DNA from 3 places in the Pseudomonas sp. Pse1 genome. Region 1 is predicted to be linked to each of the others. Evidence: predicted binding sites of a transcription regulator. Region 1 holds the regulator's gene; each other region holds the start of a gene.

Region 1 (9,945 bases):
CCGTAGCTGGAGAGAATGTTGAAGCCTTGCAGCGCGAGCACCATGCCGATGAATATCCCCGAAACCACAATGATCACCAGGGACATCACGCCTACCGAATGCAGCTGCTTGACCAGCAGGCCGAAGCCGCCGCCAATGCCGCCACGCCCGAGCAAGGCATGAAACAGGAACAGGGAGGAGCGACCGAGCACCGCGACGCTGTCGATGGCGGCGAGGCCGAATCGGCGAACTCTCTCCAGAATTGAAGTCTTGCGCATCAGCGCTTCCCCAGTAGATCTGCGCGGTAATCCGTCGCTGGAAAATGAAACGGTACCGGCCCATCCGGATCGCCAGTCATGAATTGGCGAATCCGCGGGTTGTCGGAATCCATCAGTTCGGCCGGCGTGCCCTGCCCCAGCACTTGCCCGTCACCGACCACGTACAGGTAATCGGCGATGCTTGCCGTTTCGGCGAGGTCATGGGAAACCACGATACTGGTGATCCCGAGGGCATCGTTGAGCAGGCGGATCAGGCGCACCAACACGCCCATAGCGATCGGGTCCTGGCCCACGAAAGGCTCGTCGTACATGAGAATACCGGGGTCCAGGGCGATTGCCCGAGCCAGCGCCACACGACGCTTCATGCCGCCGGAAAGCTCGTCGGGCATCAGCTCAGTGGCCCCGCGCAAGCCCACGGCCTGCAGCTTCATCAGGACGATGTCGCGGATCATTTCATCCGGCAACTCGGTATGCACACGCAGCGGAAACGCGACGTTCTCGAACACATCGAGGTCGGTGAACAGGGCGCCGCTCTGAAACAGAACTCCCATGTGCTTGCGCGCATCGAATAAATCGCTGCGTGACAAACTCGGTAAATTCTGTCCGTTGACCCACACCTCGCCACTGGAAGGGCGCAATTGCGCGCCCATCAGGCGCAGCAGCGTGGTTTTTCCGCACCCGGAAGGCCCCATGATGCCGGTAACCTTACCGCGCGGTATGCGAATATCGACATTATTGAAAATGCTACGCGCGCCGCGCTTGAAGGACACTCCCTTCAGCTCGACCGCATAGGCGTTATCGGCACTCATCTAAACTCCTTGCGATGCAAGCCTCTCACTCGGACGTCGTGATCTCGTGGGAGAGCACAAAACCTCCTGGGCAGGCCGAACTGGCGACGAACTATATCACTGCCCACGCAAAGCGCCCAAGGCCGAAGACCGCAGCATTCAGCTTCAATTAAGCTTAAAAACGCTTAATTGAGGACTTGCCGTGACGCAGAGCGCACAAATCCCCTACGAACTAGCGTGAGGGAATCGATCATTACCGTTATAATCGTCACCTTTTCCCGGGCTATTCGATTTTAGACATGAGCCAATCCAGCGACCTGATCAAATCGGCACAACGAACGATCCGCCTCGAGCTGGACGCCGTAAAAGGCTTGCTGGGCCAGATCGACGCAGATTTCGTCCGCGCCTGCGAGTTGATTCTGGCAAGCAAAGGTCGGGTGGTCGTGGTCGGCATGGGCAAATCCGGACACATCGGCAACAAAATTGCCGCAACTTTGGCCAGTACCGGCACCACGGCGTTTTTCGTTCACCCCGCTGAAGCCAGCCACGGCGACATGGGCATGATTACCCGCGACGATACCCTGCTGGCGCTCTCCAATTCCGGCTCTACCCAGGAAATCATTACCCTGCTGCCGCTGATCAAACGCATGGGCATCACGCTGATCAGCATGACCGGCAACCCTGACTCGCCCCTGGCGCGTGCCGCCGACGTGAACCTCAACGTCCGTGTCGAGCATGAGGCTTGCCCGTTGAACCTCGCCCCAACCTCATCGACGACTGCAGCACTGGTCATGGGCGACGCTATGGCCGTCGCGCTGCTCGAAGCCCGCGGTTTTACCGCCGAGGATTTCGCGTTTTCGCATCCAGGCGGTGCACTGGGTCGCCGCCTGCTGCTGAAAGTCGAAGACGTCATGCATAGCGGCGACGGCTTGCCGCAGGTACTACGCGGCACTTCACTGAAAAATGCCTTGCTGGAAATGACCCACAAGGGCTTGGGGATGACGGTGGTTCTGGAGACCGACGGCAAACTGGCCGGCATCTTCACAGACGGAGACTTGCGCCGCGCCCTCGATCGCTCGGTGGATTTGCGGCAAGCAGACATCGACAGCGTCATGACGCCCCATGGCAAGACCGTTCGCGCCGAAATGCTCGCCGCCCAGGCGCTGAAAATCATGGAAGACAGCAAGATTAACGCCCTGGTCGTGGTCGATGACGAGGACCGCCCGGTCGGCGCCCTGAACATGCATGACCTGCTGCGTGCGGGAGTGATGTAATGCACGAGGACCTGCTCGAGCGGGGCAAGTTGATCAAGCTGGCGGTCTTCGACGTCGACGGCGTGCTGACTGATGGCCGCCTGTACTTCCTCGAAGACGGCAGCGAATTCAAGACTTTCAATACACTGGACGGTCAGGGCATCAAAATGTTGATGGCCAGCGGTGTAACAACAGCCATTATCAGCGGTCGAAGAACGCCGGTAGTGGAGCGACGGGCGAAAAACCTCGGGATAGCGCACCTCTACCAAGGCCGCGAAGACAAACTTGTGGTGCTCGACGAGCTTATCGCGCAACTGGGCCTAAGCTATGAGCAGGTCGCCTACCTGGGTGACGACCTGCCGGACTTGCCGGTGATTCGCCGCGCAGGCTTGGGCATGGCGGTCGCCAATGCCGCGAGCTTCGTCCGCGAACATGCCCACGGCATCACTGTGGCCCGAGGTGGCGAAGGCGCCGCCCGCGAATTTTGTGAATTGATCTTACGCGCCCAGGGCAACCTTGAATCCGCCCAAGCCGCGTACCTGTGAGTCATTTATGCTGAGTAAAAAGTTTCGCAATTTTCTGTTTTTCGGTGCCATTGCCGCACTGTTCGCTGCGGTTGGATACTGGAACATCAGCCCCGAGCGTTTTCTCGACAAGCCGGTAGCGGCCGTCAATGAAAGCGAGATCGACTATTACGCAATCAACGCCCACAGCGTGCAGTTCCTGCCCGACGGCAAGCTGCAGTACGACATGACGTCGGACAAGCTCGAGCACGTCAAGACCAGTGAAGTGACGCAACTGACCAACCCCGACCTGAAAATGTATCGCGGCACCGAGTTTCCGTGGCACGTGCAGAGCGAGCGCGGCGAGGTCAATTCGGACGGCACCGAGGTCGAACTGATCGACTCGGTACGCATTTCGCGCACGGACGAAAAGAACCGCCCAATGCTCATCACCACCACCCGCATGACCGTATTCCCGGAGCAGCAATATGCGCAGACCCAGCAACCCGTTAAAATCGACGGCGCTGGCGGCGTATCGACGGGTACCGGCATGAAAGCGTATTTGAAAGAAAGCAGGATACACCTGCTATCGAACGTAAGAGGACAGTATGACGCTCGTTAAAACCCTCCCTATTTTGCTCAGTCTGGGCGCAGCACTGGGAAGCGTGAGCGCCTGGGCCCTGCCATCCGATAGCCAGCAACCTATCCGCATTCAGGCTGACGATGCGCAGCTGGATGACCGCAATGGCATCGCCACCTACAAAGGCGACGTGATCATCACTCAAGGCTCGATGAAGGTGACCGGTAATACCGTGACCATGACCCGCGCCCCGAACGGTGACATCGACGTGGTCACTTCAGTGGGCAACCTGGCCTACTTCGAACAGATGCAGACCGCTGGCGATACCAAACCGGTCCAGGGCTACGGCGTGACCATCCAGTACCACGCCCAGCAAAACCGTGTCGTATTGATCGACCGCGCCAAGGTCATCGACAAGGACGGCAACGTCACCCAGGGCGAGAAAATTGTCTATGACACCGAGAAAAAGCTCGCCAGTGCCGGCCGCGCCACCGGCAGCAAGGTGACTGAAGCACGCCCACGGATCGACATGGTCATCCAGCCGAAAAAGAAAACCGACGAGCAAAAGGCCCCGTAAATGGCAACTCTGAAAGCCCAGCACCTGGCCAAGAGCTACAAGAGCCGCCAGGTCGTGCGTGACGTCAGCCTGTCCATCGACAGCGGCCAGATCGTCGGCTTGCTCGGCCCCAACGGCGCCGGCAAGACCACCTGCTTCTACATGATCGTCGGCCTGGTGCGCGCCGACCAGGGCCGCGTGCTGATCGACGACCTCGATGTCAGCCATCAGCCGATGCACGGCCGTGCACGAGCAGGCATCGGCTATCTTCCGCAAGAAGCGTCGATCTTCCGTAAACTGTCGGTTGCCGACAACATCATGGCCATCCTCGAAACCCGCAAGGAACTCGACAAGGCAGGCCGTCGCAAGGAGCTGGAAAGCCTGCTGCAGGAGTTCCACATCAACCACATTCGCGACAACCTCGGCATGAGCCTGTCCGGTGGCGAGCGCCGTCGCGTCGAGATTGCCCGCGCATTGGCCACCGCACCGAAATTCATCCTGCTCGACGAACCTTTCGCAGGCGTCGACCCGATTTCGGTGGGCGACATCAAGCAAATCATCCATCACCTCAAGGCCAAGGGTATCGGTGTACTGATCACCGACCACAACGTACGCGAGACCCTGGATATCTGCGAAACTGCCTATATCGTCAACGACGGCCAGCTGATTGCCGAAGGTGATGCCGAGACCATCCTGGCCAATGAACTGGTCAAGGAGGTTTACCTGGGCCACGAGTTCCGCCTGTAAGCGACGAGGCGTCTGGACGCCGCCGGGGCGTAATGTCAATAAAACTATCTATCTTTTTATTGTCATGACGCTCTAGGCAAACACTTCAGTTTCGGGCATATAATTTGCTTAAGTTAGGCGCTCCGGCGCCCTGTAGTGGATGGCGCACGTGCGCCGGCGAATAAGGTGTTAAGCCCCAGCCATGAAACCATCGCTAGTCTTGAGAATGGGCCAGCAGCTGACGATGACACCGCAGCTGCAACAGGCCATCCGTCTGCTCCAATTGTCGACCCTGGACCTGCAACAGGAAATCCAGGAGGCCTTGGAATCCAATCCAATGCTTGAACGCCAGGAAGAAGGCGACGACTTCGATAACGCCGACCCGATGGCCGACAATATCGAGCAGAAACCCAACACCGACGTCCAGGAACCTTCCTACCAGGAAACCGCCCCCACGGTGGATAACCTTGAGGAAGGTGAGTGGAACGAGCGCATTCCCAACGAACTCCCGGTCGACACCGCCTGGGAAGACGTCTACCAGACCAGTGCCAGCAGCCTGCCGAGCAACGATGACGACGAGTGGGATTTCACCACCCGCACTTCGGCCGGTGAGAGCCTGCAAAGCCATCTGCTCTGGCAACTGAACCTGGCCCCGATGTCCGACACCGATCGCCTGATCGGCGTGACCCTGATCGACTGCATCAACAACCAGGGGTACCTGGACGAAACCCTCGAGGAGATCCTCGAAGCCTTCGATCCGGAACTGGACATCGAACTGGACGAAATCGAAGCCGTCCTGCACCGCATTCAGCAATTCGAGCCGGCCGGTATCGGCGCCCGCAACCTGGGCGAGTGCTTGCTTCTGCAATTGCGTCAGTTGCCCGCCAAGACCCCGTGGATCGCCGAAGCCAAGCGCCTGGTCACCGACTATATCGACCTGCTGGGCAGCCGCGACTACAGCCAACTGATGCGCCGCATGAAGCTCAAGGAAGACGAACTGCGCCAGGTCATTGAGCTGGTACAGAGCCTCAACCCGCGTCCGGGCTCGCAGATCGAGTCCAGCGAAGCCGAATACGTGGTGCCGGACGTGATCGTGCGCAAGGACAACGAGCGCTGGCTGGTGGAACTGAACCAGGAGTCTGTGCCACGCCTGCGGGTCAACCCTCAGTACGCCGGGTTTGTCCGCCGTGCCGACACCAGTGCCGACAACACCTTCATGCGCAACCAGTTGCAGGAGGCCCGCTGGTTCATCAAGAGCCTGCAGAGCCGCAACGAAACCTTGATGAAAGTCGCCACCCAGATCGTCGAGCACCAGCGCGGCTTCCTCGAATACGGCGACGAAGCGATGAAGCCCCTGGTCCTGCACGACATCGCCGAAGCGGTAGGTATGCATGAATCGACCATTTCGCGGGTTACCACGCAGAAATTCATGCACACCCCGCGCGGTATTTATGAGCTGAAATACTTTTTCTCAAGTCATGTCAGCACCTCCGAAGGCGGCGAATGCTCGTCTACGGCGATCCGCGCGATCATCAAAAAACTGGTTGCCGCGGAAAATCAGAAAAAGCCGTTGAGTGACAGCAAAATCGCTGGTTTACTGGAGGCACAAGGCATTCAGGTGGCCCGTCGTACCGTCGCCAAGTACCGCGAATCCTTGGGGATCGCGCCTTCGAGCGAACGCAAGCGTTTGATGTAACGGGCCACGCCACCGCGTTCCAGGGTGTGTTCGGAATTGTTCCGGATACACCCAGTGGCAGGCATCACAGCCTGCCGCCTTATGCACTGGCAACGAAGGAGAAGCTGTATGCAAGTCAACATCAGTGGACACCAACTGGAAGTTACCGAACCTCTGCGCACCTACATCGGCGAAAAACTCGACCGACTGGAAAGGCACTTCGACAAGATCACCAACGTGCAGGTCACGATGAATGTCGAGAAGCTGAAGCAGAAAATCGAAGCCACGCTGCATATCCCCGGCGGAGAAGTGGTTGCCAATGCCGAGCATGACGACATGTATGCCGCCATTGACCTGCTGACCGACAAGCTGGACCGTCAACTCAAAAAGCATAAGGAAAAGACCCAGAGCCTCCTCCAGGGCGCAACCGGTCGTTAACACCCCCATCCCATGATCCGACTTGAAAGCATCCTGACCCCCGGCCGTTCCCTCGTGAACGTGCCGGGCGGCAGTAAAAAGAAAGCCCTCGAACAAATTGCCAACCTGATCGCCCGGGAAGTCCCGGATCTGGAGATGCAAGATGTCTTCGAGGCGTTGATTGCCCGTGAAAAACTCGGCTCGACTGGTTTTGGCAACGGCATCGCCATTCCACACTGCCGCCTCAAGGGTTGCACATCCCCTATCAGCGCCCTGATGCACCTCGACGCCCCAATTGATTTCGACGCCATCGATGGCGCTCCGGTCGACTTGCTGTTCGTCCTGCTGGTCCCCCAAGCGGCTACCGATGCGCACCTTGAACTGCTACGTCAGATCGCCAGCATGCTGGACCGTAAGGAAGTGCGTGATCGCCTGCGCAACGCCAGCAGCAATCAAGACTTGTACCAGGTTGTCCTGGACGAGCAGAACGGTCACTGATGATGCGCCTGATTATTGTCAGCGGACGCTCCGGCTCCGGCAAAAGTACGGCCCTCAATGTCCTCGAAGACAACGGCTATTACTGCATCGACAACCTTCCGGCAGGCCTGTTGCCGGAGTTGGCCGAACGCGCACTGATTCACAATGAACTGAGCCAGCCACTGGTCGCGGTCTCCATCGACGCGCGCAACCTGCCCAGTCATTTGACCCGTTTCCCGGAATTGCTGGATGAAGTACGTAGCCGCCACATCCAGTGTGATGTGCTGTACCTCGACGCCGACGAAGAAACCCTGCTCAAGCGCTTCTCCGAGACACGTCGGCGGCACCCGTTAAGCAGCTCCAATCGCTCGCTGGCCGAAGCCATCGAAGATGAGACCACCCTGCTGGGGCCTATTGCCGACCTCGCCGACCTCAAGCTCAACACCACCAATCTCAACCTGTACCAGTTGCGCGATACCATCAAGCTGCGCCTGCTCAATCAGCCGGAGCCCGGTACGGCGTTTCTGGTGGAGTCGTTCGGCTTCAAGCGCGGCATGCCGGTCGATGCCGACCTGGTGTTCGACGTGCGCTGCCTGCCGAACCCCTACTGGATTCCGGATCTGCGGGCACAGTCAGGCCTGGACCAACCGGTTGCCGACTATCTGGCCGCGCAGCCGGATGTCGAGGAAATGTTTGTAGACATCTCCAGCTACCTGCTCAAATGGCTGCCGCGATTTGCTGCCAGTAACCGGGCCTACGTCACCATTGCGATCGGCTGCACCGGCGGACATCACCGCTCCGTGTACCTGACCGAACGCCTGGGGCAGATCCTGCAAAAAACCCTGAAGAACGTCCAGGTTCGCCACCGCGACCTTAGCTAAAGGATTCACACCGCGATGCCTGCTCTGGAAATTGAAATCATCAACAAATTGGGCCTGCATGCCCGTGCTTCAGCGAAATTCGTAGGTGTAGCGGGTCGATTCCCCTGCCAGATTCGAGCCGGGCGCACGCCTGAGTCGATGGTCGACGGAAAAAGCATCATGGCGATGATGATGCTCGCGGCCGGCAAAGGTACGAAGATTCACTTGTTCACTGAAGGTGAGCAAGAGCAAGAGGCGCTGGACGCGCTGGCCGAACTGATCAACAACTACTTCGACGAAGGCGAGTAAAACTCGCCTTCCTTCTCATTAGCCCAACGCAATATCCATCACCATCATCAGGCAAAACCCGATCAGCAATCCGAGGCTGGCCAGCTTCTCGTGACCATTGCGGCGCGATTCGGGAATCACCTCGTGAGTCACCACCAGCAACATCGCCCCGGCAGCCAGGGCCAGCCCCAACGGCAGAATCACCTCGGCCAAGCTCACCAGCCAGGCACATAACAAGGCGAAAACCGGCTCGACCAAGCCTGATGCCGCGCCGATCAAAAACGCCTTGAACCGCGACATCCCTGCCCCGGCCAACACTAAAGCGATCACCAGCCCTTCCGGCACGTCCTGTAAGGCAATGCCCATGGCCAGGCTGTCGGCGTCCGGCATGCCGCCGCCTGCCGAAACGCCCACTGCCATGCCTTCGGGAATGTTGTGAGCAATGATGGCGAACACAAACAGCCAAATGCGCGGCGGGATCACCGGTCGTTCCGGGGTGCCCACCAACATCTCAGGCGATGCACCGGACACCTGGCGATCCACCAGGAACAAGCCGATCGCCCCGAGCATGATGCCGAAGCAAATCAGCCCGCTGGCCGCCCACGGCGTTAGCCCCAGGCTCTCGGCGGCGGCAATCCCGGGCACGATCAGCGAAAAGGCAGTGGCGGCCAGCATCACCCCGGCACCAAACCCCAACAAGGTATCGCTGAGCGCCAAGGGCATCCGTCGAATCACCAGCACCGGCACCGCACCCAGGGCCGTGCCCAAGGCACAGATGGCCCCGCCCTGCAGCGCACGCATCAACCTCGGCTCAAGGTTCAACCACGCCAGGCCGTGCGCTACCAGCAAGGTGGTTCCCGCCAACAGCAGGAGCGAACCCAGTGCATATCGAAACATTCGCCCGCTGTTGATCGCCAGTGTCTCAGTGCCCATAGAACGCCTTGATTGCTTTATGACAGTGAAGACTCAAGCCAGTGCCGCCTGATAACGCTGAGCGACCTCGGGCCAATGGATCACGTTGTAGAACGCGTTGATGTATTCAGGACGGCGGTTCTGGTAGCGCAAGTAATAGGCGTGCTCCCAGACATCGAGACCGAGGATCGGCGTGTTGCCATTCATCAGCGGACTGTCCTGGTTACCGCTGCTTTCCACCACCAGGCTCTTTTGCGGGGTCACGCTGAGCCAGGCCCAGCCGCTGCCGAAGCGCGTCAGTGCGGCCTTGGTAAACGCCTCCTTGAAACTGTCGAAGCCGCCCAGTTGCTCATCGATGGCCCGGCCCAGGTCGCCGCTCGGCGCACCGCCACCATTGGGCACCATGACGGCCCAGAACAACGAATGGTTGGCATGTCCGCCGCCCTGATTGATTACCGCCGCGCGCAGTTTTTCCGGTAACTGCTGGACATTGGCCACCAAGCGCTCCACTGGCCATTCGGCATACTCGGTGCCTTCGACCGCGGCATTGAGGTTGTTGATGTAGGTCTGGTGGTGCTTGGTGTAGTGGATTTCCATGGTTTGCGCATCGATATGCGGCTCCAGGGCATCGTAGGCGTAAGGCAATGCAGGCA
Region 2 (9,945 bases), on a different contig from region 1:
TGAGCACCGGCGAACTGACCGCGCTGGTCAACAAGGATTCGGGTGTGGTGATCGACATTCGTTCGACCAAGGATTTCGCCGCCGGCCACATCGTTGGCGCGCTGAACATCCCGCACGACAAGCTGACTGCCCGCGTTGGCGAGCTGGAAAAGCACAAGGCCAAGACCCTTATCCTGGTGGACGCCATGGGTCAGACCGCCGGCACTCACGCTCGCGAACTGCTCAAGGCCGGCTTTACCGCGGCCAAACTGTCCGGCGGTATCTCCAGCTGGAAAGCCGACAACCTGCCGCTGGTGAAGTGATATGGCCAAGGTCGTCGTCTACTCCAGCGATTACTGCCCCTACTGCTCGCGAGCCAAGTACCTGCTTGAGAACAAGGGCGTAGCCTTCGAAGAGATCAAGGTCGATGGCAAGCCGCAAGTGCGCGCCGAAATGGCCCAGAAGGCGGGGCGTACGTCGGTGCCACAGATCTGGATCGGCAGCACCCACGTCGGTGGTTGCGATGATTTGTTTGCCATGGACCGCGCGGGCAAGCTCGACGCGCTGCTCAAGGCCTGAGCTACACGATAAGCCAACCTAAAAGACCCCTGGATCAAGAAGGATCTGCGATGACTGACCAACAGAACACCGCTGCTACAGAAGAAGAAAATGCACCGCAATTCTCCTTGCAGCGCATCTACGTACGTGACCTGTCATTCGAAGCCCCGAAAAGCCCGGCGATCTTCCGCCAGCAATGGGAGCCGAGCGTCGGTCTGGACCTGAACACCCGTCAGAAAGCTCTGGAAGACGACTTCCATGAAGTGGTGCTGACCCTGTCGGTGACCGTGAAGAACGGTGACGAGGTGGCGTTCATCGCTGAAGTCCAGCAGGCCGGTATCTTCCTGATCAAGAACCTCGACCAGGGTTCGATGAGCCACACCCTTGGCGCGTTCTGCCCGAATATCCTGTTCCCGTACGCTCGCGAAGCCCTGGACAGTCTGGTGACCCGCGGCTCGTTCCCGGCACTGATGCTGGCTCCGGTGAACTTCGATGCGCTGTATGCGCAGGAAGTGCAGCGTATGCAGCAGGAAGGCACGCAGACCGTTCAATAAACGGCGCGGCTGACACCATCGCGGGCGAGCCCGCTCCCACAGGCTTGTGCAAAACCTGTGGGAGCGGGCTCGCCCGCGATTGTTTTGGTCCGGCGAAAAAGCTTACTTGAAGCCCAGCTGGCGCCAACCTTCATACACCGCGACCGCTACGGTATTCGACAGGTTCAGGCTGCGGCAGCCCTCACGCATGGGCAGGCGCAGGCGATGGCCGGCGGGCAGGGCGTCGAGCACTTCGGCAGGCAGCCCACGGCTTTCCGGGCCGAACAGGAACGCATCGCCCTCGGCGAAGCTGACGTCGTGGAAGGGTTGCGAGCCCTTTGTGGTGAAGGCGAACACCCGCGGCTGGCCCAGGCTTTCCAGGCAGCTGGCGAGATCGGCATGGCGCTGCAACGTGGCGTACTCGTGGTAGTCGAGGCCGGCCCGGCGCAGGCGCTTGTCATCCATCTCGAAGCCCAGAGGCTCGATCAAATGCAGGTGGCAGCCGCTGTTGGCACAGAGCCTGATAACGTTGCCGGTATTCGGTGGAATTTCCGGTTGAAAAAGGATGACGTGAAACATGCACGGCTCCGAAGGTAAAGACAGGCGGCATTCTACGCCTGAAGTGGACTTGCGATCGAAGCTATTCCCGCGGGTGATCGGTTCGTTGGCGATTGTCGGGGTGATGGTGGGCCTGATGATCGGCCGCCTGACCACGCCGGAACCGACTGAGTTGCAGCAGGTCGACGTGATGGACGATGGCTTGGTGGTGTGGTTCAACAATGAACCCAAGATTCACGGCGAGCAGATCGACGGGACGGTGGCGCTGCTGTTCGATGCGCAGGGCAAGTCCGCCAAGGGACAGCTCAAGCTCAATCAGCGTGACGTGAATTGGCGAGTGCGCAAGAGTGACCAGGGGTTGTTGCTGACGCTGGTGGCGGCCCGTCCGCTGAAGGGCAAATGGGCCGGCAGCGAGGAGGATGATCGCTGGCGGTTGGAGATCCATCTCCAGGAGCAATAAAAGAGGGAATCCCCGGCCTGCCTGTACCAAGGTCCCCAAAACGGGAGGGGGTTGCATCTTGCGTCGCAAGCCCCGGTGTAAAGAGGGGAATCCTCGGCCTGCCTGTACCAAGGTCCCCGAAACTGGGTAGTGATGGAGTTATTGCAGGGCGCGTGCCAGAACGCTCACGTTGTGCAAAAAAATTTCAGATAAAAGCGCAAAGCCCCGGAGTACGGGGCTTTTGGGTTTGAAGATCTTCGAGTTGGGTGGCGTTGTCGGAGGGGTTTCAGTTCAACTGCCGTGCGCGATTGCGGTTCGCGGTGCATTGATGCGGTGCATGGCTTTTTGTTTTCGCTGGCAAGCCAGCGAAGGGATCATCAGCGACACCGCATCAACTTCCTTCGCCGGCAAGCCAGCTCCTACACAGGGGCCCTCATTCAGCCCTCATCCGCCTCGTCATCATCCCCGCCATCGACCTTCATCCCCAGCTCCTTGATCTTGCGGGTCAAGGTGTTGCGGCCCCAGCCCAGCAGTACGGCAGCATCGCGGCGGCGGCCAGCGGTGTGCTTGAGGGCGGTTTCGATCATGATTCGCTCGAAGGCCGGGACGGCGCTGTCGAGCAGGCTCGACTGGCCGCGGGCCAAAGCCTGGTCGGCCCATTGGCGCAAGGCCTGTTCCCAGTTGGTGACCGGTGCAGAATCCTGCGGCAGGTTCAGCAGTTCCGGTGGCAGGTCGCTGATATGCACTTCGCGACCCGAAGCCATCACCGTGATCCAGCGGCAAGTGTTCTCCAGCTGGCGCACGTTGCCGCCCCAAGGCAGGTTCTTCAGGTATTCCTCGGTTTCGTTTTTCAGCAGCTTCGGTTCGACCGCCAACTCCTGTGCGGCCCGGGCCAGGAAGTGCTTGGCCAGGGTCGGAATGTCTTCACGACGGTCCGACAGGCGCGGAATATGGATGCGAATCACGTTCAGGCGATGGAACAAGTCTTCACGGAATTTGCCGGCGTGCACCAGGGTTTCCAGGTTCTGGTGGGTCGCGGCGATGATTCGTACATCGACTTTGACTGGCACATGGCCGCCAACGCGGTAGAACTCGCCATCAGCCAGCACCCGCAGCAAACGGGTCTGGGTGTCTGCCGGCATGTCGCCGATCTCATCGAGGAACAGGGTGCCGCCGTCCGCCTGTTCAAAGCGCCCGCGCCGCAGGTTGGCAGCGCCGGTGAATGCGCCTTTCTCGTGACCGAACAGCTCGGACTCCATCAGGTCCTTGGGAATCGCCGCCATGTTCAGGGCGATGAACGGCGAGGCCGCACGCGGGCTGTGGCGGTGCAGGGCATGGGCGACCAGCTCTTTGCCGGTGCCGGATTCACCATTGATCAGCACGGTGATGTTGGAGTGGCTCAAGCGCCCGATGGCGCGAAACACTTCCTGCATCGCCGGCGCTTCGCCGATGATTTCCGGGGTGCGGGTCAGGGTCGGGGCCACTTCCAGGCCTTGCTGTTCCTGGGCGTGCTGATTGGCGCGCTTGACCAGCGATACCGCTTCGTCGACGTCGAAGGGCTTGGGCAGGTATTCGAAGGCGCCACCCTGGTAGGACGCGACAGCGCTATCCAGATCGGAGTGAGCGGTCATGATGATCACTGGCAACCGTGGGTGCTGCTCGCGAATCCGCGCCAGCAGGTCCAGGCCGCTGGCGCCGGGCATGCGGATGTCGGAAATGATCACGTCCGGTTGCTGGCGCGCCAGGCGACTCATCACGCCATCGGCGCTGTCGAAGCTCTGGGTGGTCATGCCTTCCTGTTGCAGGGCTTTTTCCAGGACCCAACGGATAGAACGGTCGTCATCGACGATCCACACGGTTTCACTACGGCTCATGTCGATGTGGCTCCTTGTTCCAGTGGCAGAAAGATCGAGAACGTGGTGTGGCCTGGGTGGCTGTCACACTCGATCAGGCCCTGGTGCTGGCTGATGATGTTCTGGGTAATGGCCAGGCCCAGCCCGGTACCGTCCGGACGGCCGCTGACCATGGGAAAGAAGATGGTTTCCTGCAGGTCCGCGGGAATGCCCGGACCGTTGTCGATAATCTCGATCTTGGTCACCAGGCGATGGCGCACATGGCCGATGGTGAATTGGCGCATGGCCCGTGAGCGCAGGGTGATGCGGCCCAGGCGCAGTTCGTTCTGGCTGCTGATGGCCTGCATCGCGTTGCGCACGATATTGAGCACCGCCTGGATCATCTGCTCGCGGTCGATCAACACGTCTGGAATGCTCGGGTCGTAGTCGCGCACCAGCGTGATGCAGCCTTGGCTTTCCGCCTCGACGAGGCTGCAGACGCGCTCCAGCACTTCGTGAATGTTGCACATGGCCAGCGATGGCAGCTTGTTCGAGCCGAGCATGCGATCCACCAGGTTACGCAGGCGATCGGCTTCCTCGATGATGACGTTGGTGTAGTCCTTGAGACTTTCTTCGGGCAGTTCGCGCGCCAGCAGCTGTGCGGCGCCCCGAATCCCGCCCAATGGATTCTTGATTTCGTGGGCCAGGCCGCGCACCAGCATTTTGCTGGTTTCCTGCTTGGACAGTTGCGCCTCTTCCTTGGTAATGCGCAGCAGCCGGTCCCGTGGGTGGACTTCAAGCAATAACAGCGTGGCGCCATTGCTGAGGATCGGCGTGACCGCGTAATCGACTGTCAGGGTCTGGCCGGTCAGGGCGGTAAGCAGGGCTTCGCGCTTGGTGAACGGGTGCGCCTGCTCGACTGCCTGGCGCAGCGAGTTCAGGGCTTCGGTCGACTCGGTGAACAGTTCGCTGATGAACTGCCCATGACTGCGCTGGCCGCTGATGGCCAGGAGCATTTCCGCCGCCGGGTTCATGTACTCAAGGCGCAGATCGGCATTGAGCAGGATGGTAGCGGTCGTCAGGTTGTCGAGTAGCAAGCGGTGCAGTGCGTCGCTGATGGTCATTAGGACCTCTTTTGGAGCAGTCGCGCGCGAGAAAAAAGCGCTGTTACAAAGAAAATGCAAAAACCAAACCAAGGCTCCGAAAAGAAGCAGTTAGCCCTCTGAAATGGGCGTTTCAGGTTCATTTACGTGGCGTTTTGCTACCTCCGTAAAGCATTGATGAACCAAAATGGGTTTCAAGGTGTTAGCCAGTGCAACCTATCGCACCAATATAGTGCGCAAAGCTGAACGGCGCTTCCATTGATTGGATGACGTCGACTGCAGGACGTTTCGCGAAAGGGGGGAGAAGCTTACTGATTGGGTCTTGCTCTGGCTGCCAGATGCAGCTGTGAATACCGCAGGCGCGGCAGGTTCGCTGCGTCGGAACTTTCCATAAAAAAAGGCCTTCCGAAGAAGGCCTCTTTCAAGTCACGCCGCGAGTGCTGGCGTTACTGGATTAGCAGCTGTAGTACAGCTCGTATTCCAGTGGGTGCACGAAGGTGCGCACTTTGATTTCTTCTTCGCTTTTCAGGGCGATGTAGGCGTCGATGAAGTCATCGGAGAACACGCCGCCTTTGGTCAGGAACGCACGACCTTTGTCCAGCTCTTCCAGGGCTTCTTTCAGGCTGCCGCAAACTTGTGGGATCTCTTTCGCCTCTTCAGGCGGCAGGTCGTACAGGTTTTTGTCAGCTGCATCGCCAGGGTGGATCTTGTTCTGGATGCCGTCCAGGCCAGCCATCAGCAGTGCGGCGAAGCACAGGTATGGGTTGGCAGCTGGATCCGGGAAGCGTGCTTCGATACGGCGGGCTTTCGGGCTCGACACGTAAGGAATACGGATCGAAGCGGAACGGTTGCGAGCCGAGTAGGCCAGCATTACCGGAGCTTCGAAGCCTGGTACCAGACGCTTGTAGGAGTTGGTCGCCGGGTTGGTGAAGCCGTTCAGCGCCTTACCGTGCTTGATGATACCGCCGATGAAGTACAGGGCGGTGTCGGACAGGCCGGCATAACCTTCGCCTGCAAAGGTGTTCTTGCCATCTTTCCAGATGGACATGTGAACGTGCATGCCCGAACCGTTATCACCGTACAGTGGCTTCGGCATGAAGGTAGCGGTGCGGCCGTAGGCGTCGGCAACGTTGTGCACCACGTACTTCAGGGTTTGGGTCTCGTCGGCTTTCTTCACCAGGGTGTTGAATTTGACGCCGATTTCGTTCTGGCCAGCAGTCGCCACTTCGTGGTGGTGAACTTCAACGGTCAGGCCCATTTCTTCCAGTGCGTTGCACATGGAGGTACGGATTTCGTGGTCGTGGTCGAACGGCGGAACTGGGAAGTAGCCGCCTTTGACGCCTGGACGGTGGCCTTTGTTGCCGCCTTCCACGTCCTGGTCGGACATCCACGAACCTTGTTCGGAGTAGATTTTGAACATCGAGCCGGAGATGTCCGACTTGAACTTGACCTGGTCGAAGATGAAGAACTCTGGCTCTGGACCGGCGAATACGGTGTCACCGATGGCGGTGGCCTTCAGGTACTCTTCGGCGCGCTTGGCGATCGCACGTGGGTCGCGGTCGTAACCTTGCATGCTCGAAGGTTCGATGATGTCGCAGACCAGGATCAGGGTCGGCTCTTCGGTGAACGGGTCCAGGACAGCAGTGTCATCAACCGGCATCAGGATCATGTCGGAGGCTTCGATGCCTTTCCAGCCAGCAATGGAGGAACCGTCGAACATCTTGCCGACTTCGAAGAAGTCGTCTTCCAGCGCATCGCGAGCCGGCATGGTCACGTGGTGCTGAGTGCCTTTGGTGTCCGTGAAGCGCAGATCAATCCATTTAACGTCATGATCTTTGATGAGTTGAACCGACTTCGACATAGTGTCCTCCGGGTGGCTTCGGGCTTGAGTAGTGGATGCCCTAAGTAATGTGGGTGATGCCGGCGCGAATACTCTGCCAAGGCAACCTGCCTCACAAGAGAGCAAATTGCATGCCAGTGCCCCAGCATGGGTTTTTCGCCCCAAAATCACCCTTATAAAGGTGCAAACGGCCTGAATCGGCAAAAACGCGCCCTCTAATGTAGCGCGCAAAGGTGCAAATGAACCGTTTTGGTGCATTGCAAACCTGATGCAGATTAATTGGTTAAACCTTGAGCAATTTCCGCTATAATCCGCGCCCCCCTTTTTCGGCTGGCCCAGCGCGCGCTGTTTTCATGAAACTAATCGTAAAAGTCTTCCCCGAGATCACCATCAAAAGCCGCCCGGTACGGATGCGTTTCATCCGTCAGTTGGCCAAGAACATCCGTGCCGTGCTCCGTGACCTGGACCCGGCCGTGGTGGTGAACGGCGTGTGGGACAACCTCGAACTGGAAACCCACGTTACTGACCCCAAAGCCCTGAAGGACATGACCGAGCGCCTGAGCTGCACGCCGGGCGTCGCACACTTCCTGCAGATCGACGAGTACCCGCTGGGTGACTTCGACGACATCGTCGCCAAGTGCAAGCAGCACTACGGCGATGCCCTGGCCGGGAAGATTTTTTCGGTACGTTGCAAGCGTGCCGGCAAGCACCCGTTCAGCTCGATCGACGTCGAGAAATATGTCGGCAGCCAGTTGCGCCGTCAGTGCGGCGCTGCCGGGATTGACCTGAAAAAGCCGGAAATCGAAGTCCGAATCGAAGTTCGCGACCAACGGTTGTTCGTCATTCACAGCCAGCACAACGGCATCGGCGGCTATCCATTGGGCGCGCTGGAGCAGACCCTGGTGTTGATGTCCGGCGGTTTCGACTCCACTGTCGCGGCCTACCAGATCATGCGCCGCGGCCTGATGGCGCATTTCTGCTTCTTCAACCTGGGTGGTCGTGCCCACGAATTGGGCGTGATGGAAGTCGCGCATTTCATCTGGAAGAAGTACGGCAGCTCGCAACGCGTGTTATTTGTCAGTGTGCCGTTCGAGGAAGTGCTCGGCGAAATTCTCGGCAAAGTCGATAACAGTCATATGGGCGTAGTATTGAAGCGTATGATGTTGCGCGCTTCCGAACGAATCGCCGACCGCCTGCACATTGATGCGCTGGTCACTGGCGAGGCGATCTCCCAAGTGTCGAGCCAGACGCTGCCGAACCTGAACGTGATCGATTGCGTGACCGACAAGCTGGTGCTGCGCCCGCTGATCGCCAGTCACAAGCAGGACATCATCGATACCGCCATCGAGATTGGCACCGCCGATTTCGCCCGGCACATGCCGGAGTACTGCGGGGTCATTTCGGTGAACCCGAAGACCGCTGCCAAACGCCATCGCGTTGAGCACGAAGAGAAAGAATTCGACATGGCGGTCCTTGAGCGAGCGCTCGAGAACGCCAAGCTGGTGCCAATCGATCGGGTGATCGACGAATTGGGCCAGGACTTGCAGATTGAAGAAGTCAGCGAAGCGCTGGCCGGTCAGATCGTCATCGACATCCGTCACCCGGATGCGGCCGAGGATGACCCGCTGGCGCTGGCTGGCGTCGAGGTACAAACGATGCCGTTTTATGCACTGAACGCTCGTTTCAAGGAACTGGACCCTACTCGCCAGTACCTGCTGTATTGCGACAAAGGCGTGATGAGTCGCCTGCATGCCCACCATTTGCTCAGTGAGGGGCATGCCAATGTGCGCGTTTATCGACCGAGCTAAGAGCCCGGGGCTGTTTGCCTGTGGCCTGCGTCACCGGCCCCCCGACTCTGCCGTCAAGCTGTAACGGCATGGCCTGACTCTACTGTAAATCGCTGCCAAGACTTGTCAGCACACCGAATCCTCTGATCGAGATACACAAGTGATCGAAAATCTACGCAACATCGCCATCATTGCTCACGTTGACCACGGTAAAACCACCCTGGTAGACAAACTCCTGCGCCAATCCGGCACCCTGGAGCGCAACGAGCTCAACGACGAGCGCGTGATGGACTCCAACGACCAGGAGAAAGAGCGCGGTATTACCATTCTGGCGAAAAACACCGCCATTAACTGGAACGGCTACCACATCAACATCGTGGACACCCCGGGCCACGCCGACTTCGGCGGCGAAGTAGAGCGCGTAATGTCGATGGTCGACTCCGTTCTGCTGCTGGTTGACGCTCAAGACGGCCCTATGCCGCAAACCCGTTTCGTGACCAAAAAGGCTTTCGAAGCCGGCCTGCGTCCGATCGTCTGCATCAACAAGGTTGACCGTCCAGGCGCACGTCCGGACTGGGTTCTGGACCAGATCTTCGACCTGTTCGACAACCTGGGTGCCACCGAAGAACAGCTGGACTTCAAAGTTGTCTACGCCTCGGCCCTGAACGGTATTGCCGGTCTGGACCACACCGAGATGGCTGAAGACATGACCCCGCTGTACCAGTCGATCGTCGACAACGTACCAGCGCCGTCCGTTGACCGTGACGGTCCGTTCCAGATGCAAATCTCCGCTCTGGACTACAACAGCTTCCTGGGTGTTATCGGTGTTGGCCGTATTGCCCGTGGTACCGTCAAGCCAAACACTCCGGTAGTGGCTATCGGCGCCGACGGCAAGAAGCGCAACGGTCGTATCCTGAAGCTGATGGGTCACCACGGTCTGCACCGCATCGACGTTGAAGAAGCAGCAGCTGGCGACATCGTGTGCATCAGCGGCATGGACTCGCTGTTCATCTCCGACACCCTGTGCCACCCGGACACCGTCGAGGCGATGAAGCCTTTGACCGTTGACGAGCCAACCGTTTCCATGACCTTCCAGGTAAACGACTCGCCTTTCTGCGGTAAAGAAGGCAAGTTCGTGACTTCCCGTAACATCAAGGAACGTCTGGACAAAGAGCTGCTGTACAACGTTGCACTGCGCGTTGAAGAAGGCGACTCGGCTGACAAGTTCAAGGTTTCCGGCCGTGGTGAGCTGCACCTCTCGGTACTGATCGAAACCATGCGTCGCGAAGGCTTCGAAATGGCTGTAGGCCGTCCGG
Region 3 (9,945 bases), on a different contig from region 1:
TTTGGCCATCATCAGGGTGTCTGTGAGGACCATCAGCATGTGCGCCAACTGCGAGGCAATCAACGGCCCCGCCAGCCGCATGATGGCTCGCAGTTCGGTACGTGCTGGATGCTGCATGATCATCACGCTCGTCTTCCATGAAGGGGTGGGAGCCGATGATTTTCGGCGCTTGCAGGCAATTGCACAAAAGGATAAAAACGATTGCTCGCATGATTAAAACTCATGCTGTTTATCGGGCTCGCCGTCTGCGCTATAGGAATTTTCCTGATGTCTCGTCGTCTTCCTCCGCTTTATGCCCTGCGCGCCTTCGAGGCTGCGGCGCGTCACAGCTCGTTCACCCGTGCGGCCGAGGAGTTGTCCATTACTCAAAGCGCGGTGAGCCGGCACATTCGTACGCTGGAAGAGCATTTTGCCTGCCGATTGTTTCTGCGCAGTGGACGTCATTTGCAATTGACTGAATCCGCTCGGCTATTGCTGCCTGGCGTGCGCGAAGGGTTTGGCGCGCTGGAACGCGCCTGTAACACCTTGCGCGCCGAAGACGACATCCTGCGCATGAAAGCCCCTTCGACCCTGACCATGCGCTGGCTGCTGGCGCGTCTGAGTCGGTTTCGCCACCTGCAGCCTGGCAATGAGGTGCAGTTGACCAGCGCCTGGATGGACGTCGATTCGGTGGACTTCAATCACGAACCGTTCGATTGCGCAGTCTTGCTCAGTAATGGGCATTTCCCCCCTGACTGGGAGGCCAGCTTGTTGTTTCCCGAATTGTTGATTCCGGTGGGTGCGCCGAATCTGCTCAACGATCAGCCCTGGGATGTCGAGCGCCTGATCGACGCTGAACTGCTCCACCCCACGCCCGATCGCCGTGACTGGCGCAGTTGGCTGGAGCGCATGGGGCTGTCCGAACAGGTATCGCTAAGGGGTGGGCAGGTGTTCGATACCCTGGAGTTGGGGATGATTGCTGCGGCACGGGGGTATGGCGTGTCGATGGGCGATCTGTTGATGGTGGCCGAGGATGTGGCGCAAGGGCGTCTCAGCCTGCCCTGGCCGACCACCGTGGCGAGTGGCTTGAATTACTACCTGGTATGGCCAAAGACTCGTCCGGGCGGAGAGCGCCTGCGTCGACTCAGTGATTTTCTGCAGGCCGAGGTAGCCGCGATGGAGCTGCCGAACGTCGAGCGTCTCGATCACTGATTCGCTGGTCGGTATTGCAGCGCTTCGGCCAGGTGCTCGCGGCTGATGGTGTCGGCTTGCTCAAGGTCCGCCAGAGTCCGCGACACCTTGAGCAGCCGGTGCGCAGCCCTCAGCGACAAGGTCAACCGCTCGCAGGCGTTTTCCAGCCAGCTTTCGTCAGTTGTGGATAACTTGCAGTGGCTTTTCAGGCCCGGCAGATCGAGAAAGGCATTGGCGCAGCCTTGGCGCTGCTGTTGGATTTCACGGGCCTGGGCGACCCGCTCGGCGGCGCTCGCGCTGCTGTCACCGGGCGCTACGGCAGGGTTTAGCGCGGTCGCCTCGCGGGCGACGGTCAGGTGCAAATCGATGCGGTCGAGCAAAGGGCCGGAGAGTTTGTTGCGGTAGCGCTGGACCATATCGGGCGTGCAGGAACAGCGGCCGCTGGGCTCGCCGAGATAACCGCAGGGACAGGGATTCATCGCTGCGACCAATTGGAAGCGTGCCGGAAATCGTACGCGGTCGCGGGCTCGAGAAATCACAATGTACCCGGATTCCATGGGCTCGCGCAGGACCTCCAGAACCTTGCGATCGAACTCCGGAAGCTCGTCCAGAAACAGTACACCGTGATGGGCCAAGGTAATTTCCCCGGGCTGGGGCTTAGAGCTGCCGCCCACCAGCGCCGGTCCGGAAGCCGAGTGGTGCGGTTGTCGAAAAGGCCGCTGCGGCCAATGGCTCAAGGGCATGCAGCTGGCAACTGACTGGATTGCCGCGACCTCCAGTGCCTCGCCTTCGGTCAGGGGTGGCAGCAGCCCCGGCAGACGACTGGCCAGCAAGGTCTTCCCGGTGCCTGGCGGTCCACAGAACAACAGGTTATGTGCACCTGCCGCCGCAACCAGCAGGGCCCGCTTGGCGCCGGCCTGGCCTTGTACTTCGCTGAGGTCGGGATAGGGTTTGCTGGCATGCAGCAAGCCATCGGAGGCATAAGGTTCGATGGGCGTGTGCCCGTTGAAATGCGCCACCGCCTCGAGCAGGTGATGCACCGCGATCACCTTCAGTCCGGAAGCCAGGCATGCTTCCTCGGCATTGGCCCAGGGCACCACCAGGCTGCGTCCGGCCTGACGCGCCGCGAGTGCCGCCGGGAGCACACCGCGAACCGCCCGGACCTCGCCGGACAACGCCAGCTCACCCAGGCACTCGACGTCATCCAGGGTCAGGGTCGGGACTTGCACACTGGCAGAGAGGATCCCCAGGGCAATCGCCAGATCGAACCGGCCGCCGTCCTTGGGCAGGTCGGCGGGTGCGAGATTCAGGGTGATGCGCCGTGCGGGAAATTGCAGTCCGGAATTGATGATCGCACTGCGCACCCGGTCCTTGCTTTCCTTCACCGCCGCTTCGGGCAAGCCGACCATCGTCAGCGACGGCAAGCCATTGGCCAGATGCACTTCAACAGTAACGGCAGGCGCCTCGACACCGACCTGGGCGCGGCTGTGGACGATGGATAGGGACATGATCATTCCTTGAACGAGAGAGCCGCTTCCTGCGGTTGTTCAAGGGTAGATGGGCAATGGTGTTTTAGCGCCCGGTGGCGGGCGCGAAACCTTCGCAGAATATTGCAGGTAGAGGTATTACTCGGCGTTCGGATTGAGTCTGGCTTCGAGCTCCGCCACTTTCGCTTCAAGACTCTCCAGCCGCGCCCGGGTGCGCGCCAGCACGACCATCTGGCTGTCGAACTCTTCCCGGCTTACCAGGTCCAGCTTGCTGAAGCCGCTTTGCAGCAGGGCTTTGAACTGGCTTTCGATTTCGCTTTTCGGCAACGGCGTATCGCCGCTGAACAGGCGGGAGGCATGGCCGCTGAGGGCGTCGAGCAGGTCTTTGGGTGCAAGCATGGGAGAGAGGTCCTTAAAACGGATGGCGGGCAGTGTAACACGCAGCTTCGTGGCTCATTGATGCGGCTGCCTGCGCACGCTTTTCGCGCATTCTGCCGTCCGTCGGCGCACCGTTATTGTGCGTAACGCCAGTCCGAATCCTGCGTATTCGCGGGCTTTGACGGTTAAGAGATTGAAATCACGCGCTTTTCAGGACATGGCAAGCTTTCTGCTAAGACCACTGTGACCCCTGCACTGATGCAGTCGCTGTGACGAACGCAGTGCGGCAGGCGAAACGGGGAGTTTCGCCGGCAGCGGTTAACTGGTGTCAGTCGGGCGGGTACGGCCGACGATGCGTTACAAAGCCAGGCACTGCGCTTAGACTTGAGTCGGGTTTGTTTTCCTGGGGCAAGTCCACCTATTCGGGAGAGAGTTTTCATGAAGCTAGTCACTGCCATCATCAAGCCGTTCAAATTGGATGACGTACGCGAGTCGTTGTCAGAGATCGGCGTGCAGGGCATTACCGTCACTGAGGTCAAAGGCTTCGGTCGGCAGAAGGGTCACACCGAGCTGTATCGCGGCGCGGAATACGTGGTCGATTTCCTGCCCAAGGTGAAGATCGATGTCGCCATTGACGACAAGGATCTTGATCGGGTTATCGAGGCGATAACCAAGGCGGCCAACACCGGCAAGATTGGTGACGGCAAGATCTTCGTGGTCAATCTGGAACAGGCGATTCGCATCCGTACCGGCGAAACCGATACCGACGCAATCTAAGCCGCCACAAACCCAACGCCCCAGGAGAAAACAATATGACTCTGCGTAAATTCGCAGGGCTAGGAGCCCTGTTGTCCATCGTAATGCCCAGCCTGGCCATGGCGGCAGACGAAGTGGCGGCCCCAGTCCTCAACTCCGGCGACACTGCATGGATGTTGACCTCGACAGCCCTCGTGCTGTTCATGACCATTCCCGGCCTGGCTTTGTTCTACGCCGGTATGGTGCGCTCGAAAAACGTTCTTTCCGTGATGATGCAGTGCTTCGCCATTACCGGGTTGATCAGTGTTCTGTGGGTCATTTATGGCTACAGTATCGCGTTCGATACCACGGGTATGGAGCAGGGCGTCGTCAACTTCAACTCGTTCTTTGGCGGCATGGGCAAGGCGTTTCTCGCCGGTGTCACACCAGCGAGTCTGACTGGCCCGGCGGCGCTGTTCCCCGAGGCGGTATTCATCACCTTCCAGATGACCTTCGCGATCATCACTCCGGCGCTGATCGTCGGTGCTTTCGCCGAGCGCATGAAATTCTCCGCGATGCTGGTCTTCATGGGTATCTGGTTCACCCTGGTCTACGCACCTATTGCGCACATGGTCTGGTCCGGCAACGGCGGCCTGATGTGGGACTGGGGCGTGCTGGACTTCGCTGGCGGCACTGTAGTGCACATCAACGCCGGTATCGCTGGCCTGGTTTGCTGCCTGGTGCTGGGCAAGCGTAAAGGCTTCCCGACCACGCCGATGGCTCCGCATAACCTGGGTTACACCCTGATGGGCGCGGCGATGTTGTGGGTCGGCTGGTTTGGTTTCAACGCCGGTTCCGCCGCTGCGGCCAACGGCACTGCGGGCATGGCGATGCTGGTCACCCAGATCGCAACCGCTGCTGCAGCCCTGGGCTGGATGCTGGCCGAGTGGTTGACCCATGGTAAGCCAAGCGCACTGGGTATTGCCTCGGGCGTGGTAGCCGGCCTGGTAGCGATCACTCCAGCGGCAGGCACCGTGGGCCCAATGGGCGCTCTGGTGATCGGTCTGTCGGCGGGCGTGGTGTGCTTCTTCTGCGCCACCACCCTGAAACGCAAAATGGGTTACGACGATTCCCTCGACGCCTTCGGCGTGCACGGTATCGGCGGCATCCTCGGCGCGATCCTGACCGGTGTCTTCGCAGCACCGGCCCTGGGCGGTTTCGGCACTGTGACTGACATCGCCGCACAAGTCTGGATTCAGTGCAAAGGCGTAGGTTTCACGGTGATCTACACCGGTATCGTTACCTACATCATCCTCAAGGTGCTGGATGCCGTCATGGGTCTGCGTGTCACCGAGGAGGAAGAGGCAGTCGGCCTGGACCTGGCTCAACACAACGAGCGCGGCTACAACTTGTAAGCTGGCGCCAGAAAAAACTTGCCCGGCTTGCCGGGCATTTTTTTGTCCGGAATATTTCACTGCAGAGCTGGCTGAAAGGATTTTTCCTGGACCTTTACCGGGGTTTCTACTGCAGGTTTTTGTAGGGGCGATGGCTTACAGCAACGAAGGAATATTAGGGTCTTTGTTTTTTTCCAGAGCGCGCTAGAATGCGCCCCGAACGTGCGGAGAACTGTATGTGGCAACAGACTCTGATAACCCTGCGGGCCAGGCCTCGGGGCTTTCATCTGGTAACGGACGAGTTACTCGCCGGCTTGCCTGAACTCAAGGCATTCCGGGTCGGTCTGGTGCATTTGTGGCTGCAGCATACCTCGGCGTCGTTGACCATCAACGAGAACGCCGATCTGGCGGTCCGTCGCGACTTCGAACGGTTCTTCAATCGGCTGATCCCACAAGGCGCAGCCGGCTATGAACATAACGACGAAGGCCTGGACGACCTCCCGGCGCACTTCAAGGCCAGTTTGCTAGGCTGTCAGTTGAGTTTGCCCATCACGGCGGGCCGATTGGCGTTAGGCAGCTGGCAAGGTGTTTATCTGGGCAAGCACCGCGATCATGGCGGTGCTCGCAAAGTCCTCGTCACCCTGCACGGTGAAGGGGCATAACCACTGGTTACCGGTGGATGTTGAATTTTTTCTGGCAGTCGTCGACAGGCGACCAGGCTGGGCTATAACTAATCTGCTTTTCGCAAGTCATGAGGTAGAACATGAGCGACGATGATCTGGAAAACGACGACCTCGAAGTAGGCGACGAAGACGAGACCGAAGAAGGCCTTGAAGCGGCAGCCGAAGACGTTGCCGACGACGATGGCGGTGATGACACGCCGGCCCCGACCGCCAAGGGCAAGGCCAAGGCCGCGGTGTCGGTAGACGAGCTGCCGAGTGTCGAAGCCAAGAACAAAGAGCGTGATGCTCTGGCCCGCGCGATGGAAGAGTTCCTGGCCAAAGGTGGCAAGGTTCAGGAAGTCGAGGCCAACGTGGTGGCGGATCCGCCAAAGAAGCCTGATAACAAGTACGGCAGCCGTCCTATCTAAGGACTGCTCCTTGCTTGCTGAAAAAGCCCGCCGTCGCTGCGGGCTTTTTCATTCTGGAGGCCGCTAAATACGTGGATCTAAGATAAGTTAGGCCTCTAGCCCCACACTCACCCCCACAGTTATTGCCCGCGTGAAGCTACTTTTTGACCTAAGTTGTCCATTTCATATGGTGGGCCCACATGGTCTTCAACCGTGGATTAATGGATTATGAGTTGCCTAGAAACGCTACAAGCCCTGTGAAATCGTTGTGGTTCAGCGCAGGTGCAGTTAGCTGAAAGTATTGCTTTAGATGGGTAAAAGCTGGGCGCTGTACCGTTTTGTACCGCAGAGCGGTCGATTTTAGCTGTCCGATACGATTCAGTTACACCTGTGCTTGGAATACCCAGCCTAAATAGGCTTCCTCCTATGCTTTGAGCACAGGTGGAAGTCTATGAGCTGTTATTGTTAATGAGCTAGCGGCTCGTTTGCATGGAAGTGCAAAACGAGTGCTGCCTTATTGTTCAGACATCATTTCTCCAGGATGACCAGTGTCTTCGGCGGTCCAGGACGGCACGGTCACAGTAGCCAAGTCACCACCTACCGTTAAATCCGCGACTAAATAATCAAGCCATGCAGGCTCTAGGCCCAAAGGGAATGACAATGAAGTTGGCTGCTGGTGACGGTCGTTTTGCCATGCAATGAGACGCTCACGAACGGAGTAATCGTCAGAGAAGGATTTCGTGAAATCCTCAAGCTCCTCTCTTTCTAGGAGCGGACTATTTCTCTGTTCAAGCAGTTTTTCGAGAGTAGAGTAAAAACCCTTCGGACTTTGCTTGGTTCGATGGCTCACATGCTTCATGAGCTCATTAAGTCGATCGCGAAAACGTGAATTTACTTTCCCGCTCAACAAGCGTGTTAATTCGAGGCGGTTTTTTTCTCGATCCAGTACTTCCACAACGGGTAGGTAAGCCACCATCGACATTGGTTCGGCCAACAATTGTGGGCGCGGTTTTCCGCTGACGACGTGAATAGGGTCTAGATCCACAACAACTAATGCTTGGTCTGCTGTCGAAAGCGCGTCGGATGCACGCCCCAAATAGATACCTTTATGCCACCCGTGGTAGGGGGTTAAAGCACTTACTTGTCCCGCATGTCTTGTCGCTTGCGACACTGCATCGATGCCAATGAAGCAACTCCCGCCTACAAATGCCCTATCCAAAACCGCATTGCAGAATACTGTTGCTGTCCCAGACGCTAGAACGCTCGCTTGACCAGCATGCCAGTAGTCATTGGTCCGAGACGTAGCGGCCGGAACCAGGAGCACGGAGCGCCGAGGGCGCTCAATTTGGGCCACATCGAGTAGTTCTCCTAGAGCCTTGAAGTCCTCCAGAACAATTTCGCTTGCCTTGTCGGCTTGCTTATTGGGAAAGCGTTCTAGGAGTGCCGCAATTTCGTACTGTAGTGGCCGAATGTTGGCGGGGCTGGTCATCAAAAAAAGCTCCGAACAAATGAGCTCCATGCAGTACTGCATTACTGGTGATTTTTCATCAAGGGCAGTCAAAAGTGCCTTTAGGTCCACCAACGTTTTGTCACCGAAGGATGCCCAGCCCACAGTTTCAAGGACTTCCTGCAACAGTCGCTCTTTAGAAAAGAGCGGCTTTAGCGGGTCCCACTGTGGTTGGAAGAATTCCTTAGCCGCTACGGCTCGATATTTTTTACCCCTGACAAACTCGAAAGTTTTGGCTTCGTCCACTCCTAGTTGTCGTGCCAAGGCTTCTGGTGGGTGCCACAGCAGAGTGAGCGGCTCCATCAGGTGTTTATCCGAGTTGTTCGGTTCAAATCTCCTATAAGTGCCGGCCAAGACCCAAAGATTCTTATGGTTGGCTAACGCCTTGTCTCTTAACCATTCCACCGTATCGGGTCTGACTGATACTTCTGGGAGAACGAGGAGGTCAACGCCTAGGTCGGTACAAGCCTCCAGAGCTTTTTTTAGTAGGGCCCTTCGTCGGTGTTCTGGCCAACTCTCAACACTTCGCTGTTCCTTCCATTTGGACTCCTGGCCTTGCTTGGAGGCCTCACTCAACTCCTTGAAATCACCGACACAGAGTTCTTCGAGCTCATCTTTGACCCAGCGGGGCAAGTCGAGCCCGGCTAAGCCCGCTTCTGCGAGAGGATGGGAGTAAGTATCAACGATCTTCCATTGAAAGAGCGCCACCCGCATTTGCGCGGGTGACTTAGCCTTACCACGCTTTTTCCAGGAGTTTCTCTGTGATTCCCTGAACTCGCGATCAAAATTTTGTAAGTCAGCGTCGCCGGCCTCGCGATCCCTAGAATTATTTTGGCCAGAATCCTTTTCAACTGAATCGACCTCGCTAGTTGGCTCAGATTGGCCAGTAGCAGGATCTGTCTGCGTTTCAGAAACAGGAGGGGCGGAAGTTATGCTGTCAGCCGCTGTTACATCGAGTCGCTCATCGGTCTCGCCAGCCGGGGCAGCCATTCCATAACAATCGGCCAGCTTACGATCTAGGGTATGAACGGATAGCAGCTCGTTATCTGTCTTTCTTCGCACTTCGGTCCATATGCTCATATTGCGAGCACCACTACGAACTCGCGCCACCCGATCCGCTGCGCCTATGCCGGTATATTGTGGCTTGCTGAGTGACCACTCCTCACTGAGGGCATCCGTGAACTCATCAGTGTGGGGGTTGCGACGATATTGAGGAGCCGTTGCACTCACAACTTGGATTCCCAATAGCTGATCCAACCCCTTAACAGCAGCAGGTAAGGCTTGAAGTAGCTCCCTCCAACTGTCCGCCGGTAGCGAGGGTAGGCCGTCATACGGCCATACAGCTTGCTCTCCTACAGTGGAAGGATCGCTCTGCCAGGCCAAGATTACTGAATAGATCTTTCGCAAAGGCATTAAGTCAAAGGCCTGCGGGCAGGTACCTTCTAGCGTGCCTAGTAGTGCCAGCATCCAATGCCACGGACTGGCGATTGATAGGGCTGCCCAATCTCCGTCGTTCAACCATTTGCGTATCGCGGTGTAGTCGGGTTGAGGATCTTGGTGAACCGCATCAGGAGGATTCCAATCCGCCGGAATCGGTAGCCTATCCGGCATGCGTCGTGCGCCTCTCTCTCGCGATAGTCCCCAAAGGGAGGCGACACATCCTCTTAGTCCTACAGCCGTCGCGGCCAAAGCCAGCGAGGCTCGCAAGGCTTGCGCCGCTCCCGTTGCGTGTTCGGCGGGAGCTGCCTCTTTGCAATCAATGGCAGAGGCGAGAGCTAGCATCAGAGCGAGGTCTGGACGCAGACCGGGCTCCTGTTTGCATAGGTGGAGATCTTGCAAGGCCCATAATGGTAGGCGATTCAGTACGCGTAATGGTAGCTCGTGCAGCTGGCGGCGGAGCCCCACTCCGAACTGCTGGAGCCTTAATGCCATGGCACGAGTTTCGGCTTCCATTTCGAATAATTGTTTGATCTGTTGGTCGGGAGATGCCTTCGAGTCAAATGCTAGAAGTAAGTCCAGGGCGCGCTTTATTGTGTTCGGTATACCATCTGGATCTGTGGACCAAATCTGGGCTTCTGACAGGTAGACTCCCTGTAGCTTCCGCAGCTGCTGCCGCAAAACGTAATGTTCAACAGAGGTCCTCGTTTCGCCCAGGGTCTCATCACGCACTCCAGCTTCGCCCGCCATATCTTCGGCTAGCCCAAG

What was found. Region 1 encodes sigma-54, which starts transcription at its own class of promoters, with help from an activator protein. Its sites were predicted from a motif close to ANTGGCATNNANNTTGCTNT; they were not measured.
Region 2: a site for sigma-54 is predicted at 6,962-6,981, ahead of glnA (type I glutamate--ammonia ligase). Genes of this name have one in related genera too.
Region 3: a site for sigma-54 is predicted at 3,252-3,271, ahead of glnK (P-II family nitrogen regulator). Genes of this name have one in related genera too.

What each region holds. Positions count from the first base shown of each region.
Region 1 is NZ_JALJRO010000004.1:40,794-50,738, reverse strand. Features, by position in the region: gene mlaE (lipid asymmetry maintenance ABC transporter permease subunit MlaE) at 1-257, opposite strand, end outside; gene NR126_RS07650 (ATP-binding cassette domain-containing protein) at 257-1,066, opposite strand; gene NR126_RS07645 (KpsF/GutQ family sugar-phosphate isomerase) at 1,345-2,319, shown strand; gene NR126_RS07640 (HAD family hydrolase) at 2,319-2,843, shown strand; gene lptC (LPS export ABC transporter periplasmic protein LptC) at 2,851-3,423, shown strand; gene lptA (lipopolysaccharide transport periplasmic protein LptA) at 3,410-3,958, shown strand; gene lptB (LPS export ABC transporter ATP-binding protein) at 3,959-4,684, shown strand; gene NR126_RS07620 (RNA polymerase factor sigma-54) at 4,866-6,359, shown strand; gene hpf (ribosome hibernation-promoting factor, HPF/YfiA family) at 6,468-6,776, shown strand; gene ptsN (PTS IIA-like nitrogen regulatory protein PtsN) at 6,789-7,253, shown strand; gene rapZ (RNase adapter RapZ) at 7,256-8,113, shown strand; gene NR126_RS07600 (HPr family phosphocarrier protein) at 8,129-8,401, shown strand; gene NR126_RS07595 (ZIP family metal transporter) at 8,420-9,313, opposite strand; gene NR126_RS07590 (superoxide dismutase) at 9,347-9,945, opposite strand, start outside.
Region 2 is NZ_JALJRO010000017.1:65,683-75,627, forward strand. Features, by position in the region: gene NR126_RS21830 (rhodanese-like domain-containing protein) at 1-302, shown strand, start outside; gene grxC (glutaredoxin 3) at 304-558, shown strand; gene secB (protein-export chaperone SecB) at 609-1,091, shown strand; gene NR126_RS21845 (tRNA (cytidine(34)-2'-O)-methyltransferase) at 1,194-1,649, opposite strand; gene NR126_RS21850 (hypothetical protein) at 1,648-2,088, shown strand; gene ntrC (nitrogen regulation protein NR(I)) at 2,505-3,941, opposite strand; gene glnL (nitrogen regulation protein NR(II)) at 3,938-5,023, opposite strand; gene glnA (type I glutamate--ammonia ligase) at 5,457-6,863, opposite strand; gene thiI (tRNA uracil 4-sulfurtransferase ThiI) at 7,196-8,650, shown strand; gene typA (translational GTPase TypA) at 8,790-9,945, shown strand, end outside.
Region 3 is NZ_JALJRO010000002.1:172,047-181,991, reverse strand. Features, by position in the region: gene NR126_RS03535 (NorM family multidrug efflux MATE transporter) at 1-117, opposite strand, end outside; gene NR126_RS03530 (LysR substrate-binding domain-containing protein) at 268-1,191, shown strand; gene NR126_RS03525 (YifB family Mg chelatase-like AAA ATPase) at 1,185-2,678, opposite strand; gene NR126_RS03520 (accessory factor UbiK family protein) at 2,796-3,056, opposite strand; gene glnK (P-II family nitrogen regulator) at 3,474-3,812, shown strand; gene NR126_RS03510 (ammonium transporter) at 3,848-5,185, shown strand; gene NR126_RS03505 (secondary thiamine-phosphate synthase enzyme YjbQ) at 5,401-5,826, shown strand; gene sutA (transcriptional regulator SutA) at 5,928-6,254, shown strand; gene NR126_RS03495 (CHC2 zinc finger domain-containing protein) at 6,748-9,945, opposite strand, start outside.